Regions from separate parts of the Psychrobacillus sp. INOP01 genome, predicted to be linked through region 2. Evidence: riboswitches for the same ligand, from Rfam matches in the RefSeq annotation. Region 2 holds a riboswitch; each other region holds the start of a gene.
The links. A riboswitch is a leader RNA that binds a small molecule or an ion and turns the genes downstream of it on or off. The one in region 2 is predicted to bind S-adenosylmethionine.

Region 1 (3,406 bases), 1.7 Mb from region 2:
TTCTTAAACCGTTTCAAACGACGAACCATCGTCCTCATCCTTTTCCTATTTGATAGGTGGATTGTAACAAATGATTCAGCTGTTCGTCAAACCTTACTGAACCGTTCGACCATAAAGCGTCGTAGTAGACACAACTGTAAGATATAAAAAGTAAGGGTGTATCACCTAGGTGATAACACCTGTGAGTAAATTAATCCCAAACTAAGGGTCTTGGTATGCCCGCTGTTCTTAAATAATCAAGCAATTGGCCAGTATGGATAGATTCATGATAAGCAACTCTTAACAACATATCACCCAAGTCTCTTATGTAACCTGCATCAGAGCGGTCAATTTTAATATTGGTTAAATCTTTTTCAGAAAATGACCTAATTGTTTCTAAGAACCGATTTCTATAAGGTTCGGCAAATTCCAATTCGGCATTCACAGTAGAAAAAGGCTGTTTATCGAAAGGAGAATCAAATACTGCCAGACTGCCTTGATTTTGGATTGCTAGATGGTAATAATGTTCACTTTCTAGAACATGCCTAATCATTTCTAGACAAGTCATTGCTTCGTCATCCGGTTTCCATTGTAGTTTTTCTTGTGGAATAGCTGTCCAAACCTTAATACTTCTTCTTCGTACTTCGATAAAATTTAAAATAATTAATTCAATAGAGTTCAAAAATTTTCCCCCTTTTATTAGTATGTTTTAAATGTACACGAATAAGTGTTCGGTGAAAAGGCATGATTTTAATAAATATATTATTGCGCAGTTCGAATGAGACTGACATAAAAAAGTGCTCAATTTCAGCTCGAAATTTGAGTGGTTTATCAACATTGATGGATGCGACTACTCCACAATCTTTACAGAAAATATAAGTGGTGGACGTAGCGGTAAAATATCCACGCCTACAGTTGGGATACAGATGGATGTTTCGAATGATGAGATATTGCAGATAAGCTTATTTGTCTCGGCATAAGGTATTGCGTAAGAGGAATATATTAATTGATAAGACTGTTGAAAGGATTGGGTGGGTATTAATGAGTAAAAAGAGATCAGTAAAAGCAACATCTAGTGGAATTGGTTTTGGAGTTGTATTAGCTATAGTTATCTCTTGGAGTGTCAACAAGTCAATACTTTGGGCAATTCTACACGGAATATTTGGATGGTTTTATGTAATTTATTATGTGATAAAATACTGAACTTCTTTACACTAGCGAAGTCGCAAATAAAGGTAGTAAAGTAATAGCATGAGTTACTTCATAAACGACCCATTAAGTTTTCTCCCTTTTAAAAGCATTTGGACTAAATTGTCTAGGTGTTTTTATTATGTGAAATATTTAAAAACTAATTATTTCCATTCACATTTTGTGTAATACTAATAGTTGCGGAGGGATGACAAAGATTGAAAAAGTAAATTTTATGTCCAAATTTGACTTGATCTAAGACTAATATCAGCCTAAGAATATTGCAAATGTAAATTATTCAGCTTTTAAAATAGTAAATATATAAGGTGATTTCATATGGCATCACCACGACGAATCAGATGAATTATTTTTAGTTATTAAAGGACATTTAAAAATAAAATTAAAAGATCAAGATGATATACATTTGGGTGAGGGTGAATTAGTTGTTATTCCAAAAGGAGTAGAGCATATGCCAGTAATTGAAGAAGATTATGTTGCTCTGATTCAACCATATGAATTATTAAATATCGGTAATGTGCAAAGTGAACGAACTGTATATAACGTTGAAAAAATATAAATTCCATCTAAATCCAGTTTGTTTGAATTAACATTTAACTGATACTAATTAAGGATACTAGTCACATCCAACTGGAGTAACGCGTATTGATGAAAAGCAATCAAGAGATCAACAGTTCAGCAAAAGAGCATCAATCGTTAATGGATTGATGCTCTTCACAATAATTAGGTCATTTAATATTATTTGAAAAATTTTTCCAAACGATTGAATCCATTCCAATATGCGGATGAACTTCAGATTGAAGTTTAAAATATAAATATTCCAATTCGGTTATTGTTAACTCATAAAGATGTCTTTCATCTAATTTGTACCGTTCAAACTCCAGCAATTTACTAATTAACTGATTCCGCTTAATTTCAATAGCTTCCCTCAATAATTTTCCCATAATTGTCTCCTTTCATTTAAAATGACACGATTTAAATGATAAGAAGAGGAACTGGTATATTATAACCTCAACTTATCTATCAAGCACAAGTACTTGCAGGAATTAGCACAGTATTCATTGAATCTGTTGCTGAGGTATCGACGGGCCAGTCCCTTCACCTCTCTTGATAAGTAATTTATATGTTATATTAACCTCATTATTCTTATCTGTCAACTAGGTTTTTAAATTACTTTAATTAAACTTCGTTTTTAGAACAAAAAATTTATTCCTTCTGCGACTATTTCCTTTCTGTTAAGGAGTAATGACAAGACATTTTTTTCAAAGAGCAGTTGAGAAAATAGTCACATTTATTTTCACCTCGAATTTTAACATTTAGTATTCATCATGTTGAAGGAGGAATTTTCGGAAAAGTATTGAATTCTTGTTGCACTAACGGGTGCTTTACTTGAAGACCATAAAGCATTTTCTTATTGAACTAAAGAGGCAGGTTAGCTGAAGATGAATGGGGGTTTTTATGTCGCATTTGACACATAATGCGATTCAAAGGACATTAAATATTTATAGGGTGAACTGGAAATTATTCTCCCTCAATTTTTAAATAAATAAAATATTCGATTCAATATAGAATGTTGAGTGGCCTGAGAAAGGCCCCTTCCATAAAGAAAGAGACCTCTTATGAATCAGTCTGCTTCTATTCGAATAGCTTGAATAAATTGGCAGTCTACGATAAGTGTTGAACCAGGTTCTGTTGTTGGATCATTAAAGAATGCACAGCAATTACTCTGATCTAAGATAATAAAAACAACATCTTCTAACACCTGACCACCTGATAAGAAAACATCAACTTCAGTTTGAGTTTGTAATCGTCTTAATTGATCACAAATGCAACCTTTACATTTAGTTGCAACTTTATCAGTATGTTCTTTCTTCTTATCACATTCATTACATTCATTACTTTTACTATTAGAATGTCTCATATTCAATACCTCCTTTGGTTTTGTAAAGTTTGGCCGTACATTTATAATCTATGATTTCAATATGAAAGGTGATTGTACAATTTGGCAAGTGAAGATAAATTCGTTTAATTTAGTAGAATTAATGCTACATTCTTTGGTTTATAAATATATTGTTCTTAAAGCAAAGTAGTTTAGAAAAAAAGTTTATTTTTAAGGGATTTTCAATATGAATTAGAAATTTGGAAGGAAATTTATTTCAAATAGATAGCAATTTAAAATCTGAATTATGACTTGCTGAAAAAAAGAATGAAAGATTTGATG
Region 2 (3,406 bases):
AATGCTATCAATTCCATAGTCATCCATTAATAGTGGTACGAGACCGGGGTGAATGCCTGCAGATGGGACTGGAAAGCATTGTTTAACCTTACTGATTTTTGTTAGCTCATCACCTAAAGAAAGAGCTATAGACTTTTCAAGTGCAACGCTACCATAAGGAGAAGGGAACAATGAAAAGTCTGCTCCTGCATAACGAGTAAGTTTTCCAAGAACTAGTGATGTTGAAACCCCATAATATGCTGAGGACGTGAATGCTCCACTATAAGCCGGGTGTGCCATGAGTGGCAATTGGATTTCCTCGTCTTCCGCTAGCTCCTGAAGAACGTCTAATCCGTAAGTGTGAACATTAAATAGGAGTGCATCTGCTCCAAGTTCCCGGGCTTTTTTGGCCTTATCTTTTAATTCGAATGTACGACCCGTCAAATTTACTGCATATAGAGTACGATGTCCGGTTTCTTCATACACCTGCCTCAATACTTCTCGACCAGTAGTAATACGCGTTTCAAAAGAAGTAAGTGGATTTTCAAATAGAATTTCATCGTCTTTTACAAGATCAACTCCACCAAGTGCTTGCTGTTTAAGTTGTTCTGCCAAATATTCGATATCTCTTCCAATGACTCCTTTGAATATACTCATGATTAGCGGGCGTTCATATACTCCTAATTTTTCTCGAATACCTTGAATGCCGAAGCGGGGACCGGGAAAATGGGACAATATATTCGTGTCGAATTCTAAATCTAATAACTTTACTTCACCGTCAAGGGATAGTTTACCAAAGACAGTTGTTAAAATTGCTGGGATATCAGTTGAAAAATTTGCTGCAGGATAGAGTATTTTAATTTCTCCTTTAATTTTTTCTGGATGAATGGGATGCAGGATATCCTTAAACTCAGTAATGGATTTTACATATCCTTTATGCTTTTGTAGCTGTTCCTGTTCTAACAAAGCTAAATTAGTCCAAGAACCAATAGTCAATCCAAGTGCAATATCTTCCGCTTTTTTTTCAAAAGAACCAGATTTTCCGTATAGTTGATAGTGCGCCGTAATTCCGCTCATTTTTTCACTCCTAATATAAAAAAACCTCTTCAAATAAGAAGAGGTTAATAGTTTAACAACTTCTTATTTCTCAGCCCATTGGCTGCAAGAATTAGCACCGTGTTCACAATTGAATCGGTTGCCGGGTATCGTAGGGCTTGTCCCTCCACCTGCTCTAAATAAGAAAAAATATTCAGTTTGTATTTAGTAAATTATATTGATTATTCCATGCATTAAAAATTCTGTCAACAAGAAATTTAATAATTATATTTATTCAAAATACTGTTGACATAGCTTTTTCTAATATGCTAGGATTCTAAACAAACATCATAGTTGTACCGCACTCTTATCAAGAGCAGGCAGAGGGATAATGGCCCGATGACGCCCAGCAACCGACCGTAATACCGTTGTGAGACGGGGCGCTTTATGCGCCGGAATGTTAAATTCCGTAAGGCACGGTGCTAATTCCATCAGAAAGTTTACTTTCTGAGAGATAAGAGGTTCAGAATCTCTTATTCTTGGCCTCTTTCTTTTGGAAAGAGGTTTTTTATTTTGTAAATGAGAGGGAGATAGTAATGGCGGTAGTAGCGACGAAACAATATGAATCATTAACTAAAGAAACGGCAATTTCACTTGCAAAAGAATTATCATTATTCTCGAACGAAGCTCAATTAGTTTGCGAAGAGATTGGTGATGGAAATCTAAACTATGTATTCCATATAACAGATCAAGCAAGTGGGAAAGGCGTTATTATCAAACAGGCCTTACCCTATGCAAAAGTAGTCGGGGAGAGTTGGCCGCTTACTTTGAAAAGGGCAAAGATTGAAGCGAGTGCCTTACAAAAACATGGAGAATACGCAGTTGGATTAGTTCCAAAAGTTTATGCAACAGATGAAAATTTAGCAATCACGGTCATGGAAGACTTGTCTCATCTTAAAATAGCACGAGAAGGATTGATAAAAGGTGAGTCCTACCCTAAATTATCAACTGATATTGGGGAATATCTAGCTTTAACACTTTTTCATACTTCTGACTTTGCACTTCACCCCTTTGAAAAAAAGGCACTTGTTGTAGAATTTTCTAATCCAGAGCTATGTAAGATCACAGAAGACTTAATCTTTACGGATCCATTTTTTGATCATCAAACAAATGACTTTGAACCTGGATTACAGTCAGAAGTCGAAGCCATCTGGAATAATAATTTATTGAAACTGGAAGTGGCAAAGCTAAAAAGAAGCTTTTTGACAGAAGCAGAAGCTTTACTGCATGGAGATCTTCATACGGGAAGTATATTTGCTAGTGAAGAAGAGACTAAAGTAATCGATCCAGAGTTTGCTTTTTACGGTCCTATTGGATTTGATATAGGCTTGTTTTTGGCAAATTTAATAGTCCAATCGATTACCAGAGAAGGCGAAAAACGTGAGGTCATACATGATCATATTCATAACACATGGATTACTTTCTCCTCTAAATTTTCGGAGTATTTAAAACGAAGTGAATTCGACTTGTTTAATGACGTAGAGGGATATGATGCATTTTTGTTAGAGAAAATATTCCATGATTCAATTGGATTTGCAGGCTGTGAGCTCATTCGTAGAACAATTGGACTGGCACATGTAAAAGACCTAGATAGTATTGAAAACAAAGAGCAACGAATTTTACTAAAAAAACAAACTCTTAAAGCAGGAGAAAGATTAATAGTGAGTCGTCAGGAAATTGATTCAATAGATGCATTAATTGAGTTGCTAGGAGAAATTCAAAAATGAGTATTCCATTATCGATTAAGTGGGACGGTAAGAGGTTAATAATCTTAGATCAACAGAAACTTCCGCATGAAGTTGTCTATATAGAATTAGAAGCACTTAAAGACGTTTATGAGGCAATTATTACCCTGAAAGTTCGTGGTGCACCTGCCATTGGGATTACGGCAGCGTATGGATTAGCTAGAGAGGCACAAAGCTACAACACAAATTCGATGATAGATTTTCTAGAGATACTAAAAAAAGATGCAACATACTTGGGTGAATCTCGACCAACTGCTGTCAACTTGGTTTGGGCACTCAACCGGTTGTTAAGCGTAGCAAGTCATATTGATAATGTTCAAATTGCAAAACAAGTACTAATCGAAGAAGCAAGGAGAATCCATAAGGAAGACGAGGAGTCCTGTCGGAATATTGGCGAATTTTCACTTTCTTTACTTAAAGATAAAACCAGGGTAATGACCATTTGCAATGCGGGTTCTATTGCTACTGCAAAGTACGGTACTGCTTTAGCTCCGTTTCATCTAGGAAAGGAACGTGGTAAAGAGTTTGAAGTATTCGCCTGTGAAACTAGACCTATCTTTCAAGGCGGCAGGCTGACAGTGTGGGAG
Region 3 (3,406 bases), 1.3 Mb from region 2:
GCTGGAAGCCTCGTACCACCTGGCAAGAAAATACCTCCAAATTCATTAGCACTAGGCAGCCCAGCAAAAGTTGTACGCGAACTAAATGATGAGGATAAAGCTGATGTACAAAGAATTATCCGAGAATATGTAGAAAAAGGGCAATATTATAAATCCCTGCAAAAATAAATAGGGATAACGATAGTTTGTGTAGATTGATCGATCTTCGCAATGTTTGATCATTCCACGTTTTTTTATTTTATTTTCTACCAAAGAAAAGAGGCTTCCTATTATAGGAAAGCCTCTTTTGGTTCATACTTATAATCCAGCTTTTTCTTTTAATGCTGCAGCTTTATCTGTTTGTTCCCATGGCACATCAATGTCTGTTCGACCAAAATGACCATAAGCAGCTGTTTGTTTGTAAATTGGACGGCGAAGATCTAGCATTTTAATAATTCCTGCTGGACGAAGGTCGAATAATTCGCGAATATATGAAACTAATTCAACTTCTTCTACCTTTCCAGTACCAAAAGTTTCAACAGCAATTGAAACAGGTCTAGCTACACCAATTGCATAAGCAAGTTGTACTTCACAACGATCTGCAAGGCCAGCAGCAACAATGTTTTTAGCAACATAACGTGCAGCGTATGCAGCGGAACGATCCACTTTTGTAGGATCTTTACCAGAGAATGCTCCTCCGCCATGACGAGCATAACCACCGTATGTGTCTACAATAATTTTACGACCTGTTAGGCCAGCATCTCCTTGTGGTCCACCAATTACGAAGCGTCCAGTTGGATTGATAAAATATTTTGTATTTTCATCTATTAAATTTGTAGGAACAATCGGGTTGATCACTACTTCTTTAATATCTTTTTGAATTTGCTCTAAAGTAATTTCTGGATGATGTTGTGTCGAAATAACAATTGTATCGATACGAACTGGATTATTATTTTCATCATACTCTACTGTTACTTGAGTTTTTCCGTCCGGACGAAGATAGTCTAAAGTTTCTTCTTTACGAACTTGTGCCAATCGATGCGATAGTTTATGCGCTAAACTAATTGGGAGTGGCATAAGCTCTGGTGTTTCATTACAAGCATAACCGAACATCAAACCTTGGTCTCCTGCTCCAATTGCATCAATGTCAGAATCACTCATAGAGCCTTCTCTTGCTTCTAAAGCTTGGTCCACACCTTGTGCGATATCAGGTGATTGTTCATCAATTGAAGTAAGCACAGCAGAAGTTTCTGCATCAAAGCCATACTTTGCACGTGTATAGCCAATTTCTTTAATAGTAGAACGAACTACTTTAGGGATATCTACGTAAGTAGATGTAGTAATTTCTCCAGCAACTAATACTAGTCCTGTCGTTACACTCGTTTCGCATGCTACACGAGCATTTGGGTCTTCTGCTAAAATTGCATCTAGAATTGCATCAGAGATTTGATCACAAATTTTATCTGGATGTCCCTCTGTTACTGATTCTGATGTAAATAATCGACGTTGTGTCATAGATTATTCCTCCTATATCCCGCGAGATTTCTCTCAAGAATTGATACGGTACTCATTCCCATGTCAAGCCATTCAAAATGTTCCATGCATTTACATCACATAATAGTAAATGTAACTTGAATGCATTGAAGTTAACTTGAAGCCGTTTCGGACTTGGCACACAAGGATAAAGGGCGATGTTCAATAAAAAAACCTCTCGCTCACGTATTTATACATGAGGAAAGGTATTAGTATCATAAGCACCTTTCACTCTTATCAATCAAGGAATTTCACCTTGTCTCAGGTTTGGCACCTTTGTAATAATGAAAAAATTACAGGTTGCCGGGTTTCATAGGGCCTGACCCCTCCACCAGCTCGGGATAAGAGTATCCGTTCAATTTATCATCATACGTAAGTATGTAATAGAAGTCAACTATTTTTGTTTGTATTTTATACACAAAAGAAAAAATTTAATTTGATTAGTATAGACTAATTGCTTTAATGTGTTATACTATTTCACATATCTAGAAAACTTCCTCTTTATTAGGGGAAATATAAAAAAAGGATGGTATATTCAAGATGAATTCAATCGATACTGTGAGTGAACTGAAAGAATTGTTAGCAGGAAATAACGTTAGCAGCCAATTGTCAGTGCCACAACTTGTGGAAAAAGCTACAACAAGAGGAGAAGCTGTTCTAACTTCTACTGGTGCAGTAAAAGCTGAAACAGGGAAATATACTGGCCGCTCTCCACAAGATAAGTATATAGTAGATGAAGCTATTTCAAAAGACAAAATCGATTGGGGCTCAGTAAACCAACCAATTTCTTCTGACGTTTTTGATGCACTATATATAAAAATGATTAACTTCTTAAACAAGCAAGATGAAATCTTCGAATTTAAAGGATATGCAGGAGCTGATAAAGAATCACGTCTAGGCATTCAAGTAATTAACGAATATGCTTGGCATAATCTCTTCGCTCATCAGCTATTTATCCGTCCAACACAAGAAGATCTTGCAACACATACAACAGATTTTACTATTCTTTCGGCTCCTAATTTCAAGGCAGTTCCTGCTGTAGATGGTACACGTTCAGAAACGTTTATCATTGTATCTATGGAAAAACGTACGGTTTTAATCGGTGGGACTGAATATGCAGGAGAGATGAAAAAATCGATTTTCTCTATTATGAACTACTTACTTCCAGAACAAGACATTTTGCCAATGCACTGTTCCGCAAACGTTGGGGATGCTGGAGACGTTGCATTATTTTTCGGCTTATCTGGAACAGGTAAAACTACCCTTTCTGCAGATGCTGGTCGTAAACTAATCGGTGATGACGAGCATGGCTGGTCAGATAACGGTGTGTTCAATATCGAGGGTGGTTGTTATGCAAAATGTATCGACCTAACTCGAGAAAATGAACCGCAAATTTGGGATGCGATATCATTCGGAACTGTATTAGAAAACGTAGTAGTAGATGCGGAAACTCGCGTTGCTGACTACACTGACAACTCATTAACAGAAAATACTCGTGCTGCTTACCCAATTCAATATATCGAAAATATTGTAGACCCATCTGTAGCAGGTCACCCAAATACGATTATTTTCTTAACTGCTGATGCTTTTGGAGTATTGCCTCCAATCAGTAAACTAACAAAAGAACAAGCAATGTACCATTTCTTAAGTGGTTTTACTTCTAAACTTGCTGGAACTGAACGTGGAGTTACATCCCCACAACCAGTATTCTCTACTTGCTTCGGCTCACCATTCTTACCATTACATGCAACAGTATACGCAGAAATGCTTGGTAAGAAAATTGACGAACATGGCGCACAAGTATTCTTAGTAAACACTGGTTGGACTGGTGGAGAATACGGTGTTGGTAACCGCATGAAGCTTTCATACACTCGTACTATGGTTCGCGCTGCAA

Region 1: another riboswitch for S-adenosylmethionine. It lies ahead of KD050_RS18265 (Fur-regulated basic protein FbpA); the one in region 2 lies ahead of mtnK (S-methyl-5-thioribose kinase).
Region 3: another riboswitch for S-adenosylmethionine. It lies ahead of metK (methionine adenosyltransferase); the one in region 2 lies ahead of mtnK (S-methyl-5-thioribose kinase).

The regions. Positions count from the first base shown of each region.
Region 1 covers NZ_CP073315.1:3,747,291-3,750,696, forward strand. Annotated here, with positions in the region: gene KD050_RS18250 (DinB family protein) at 191-661, opposite strand; gene KD050_RS18255 (hypothetical protein) at 1,021-1,182, shown strand; gene KD050_RS18260 (cupin domain-containing protein) at 1,502-1,744, shown strand; gene KD050_RS18265 (Fur-regulated basic protein FbpA) at 1,914-2,129, opposite strand; SAM riboswitch class I at 2,199-2,302, opposite strand; gene KD050_RS18270 (hydrolase) at 2,810-3,106, opposite strand.
Region 2 covers NZ_CP073315.1:2,065,808-2,069,213, reverse strand. Annotated here, with positions in the region: gene mtnW (2,3-diketo-5-methylthiopentyl-1-phosphate enolase) at 1-1,056, opposite strand, end outside; SAM riboswitch class I at 1,117-1,221, opposite strand; SAM riboswitch class I at 1,379-1,535, shown strand; gene mtnK (S-methyl-5-thioribose kinase) at 1,611-2,801, shown strand; gene mtnA (S-methyl-5-thioribose-1-phosphate isomerase) at 2,798-3,406, shown strand, end outside.
Region 3 covers NZ_CP073315.1:783,128-786,533, forward strand. Annotated here, with positions in the region: gene KD050_RS03915 (gamma carbonic anhydrase) at 1-168, shown strand, start outside; gene metK (methionine adenosyltransferase) at 298-1,494, opposite strand; SAM riboswitch class I at 1,744-1,860, opposite strand; gene pckA (phosphoenolpyruvate carboxykinase (ATP)) at 2,053-3,406, shown strand, end outside.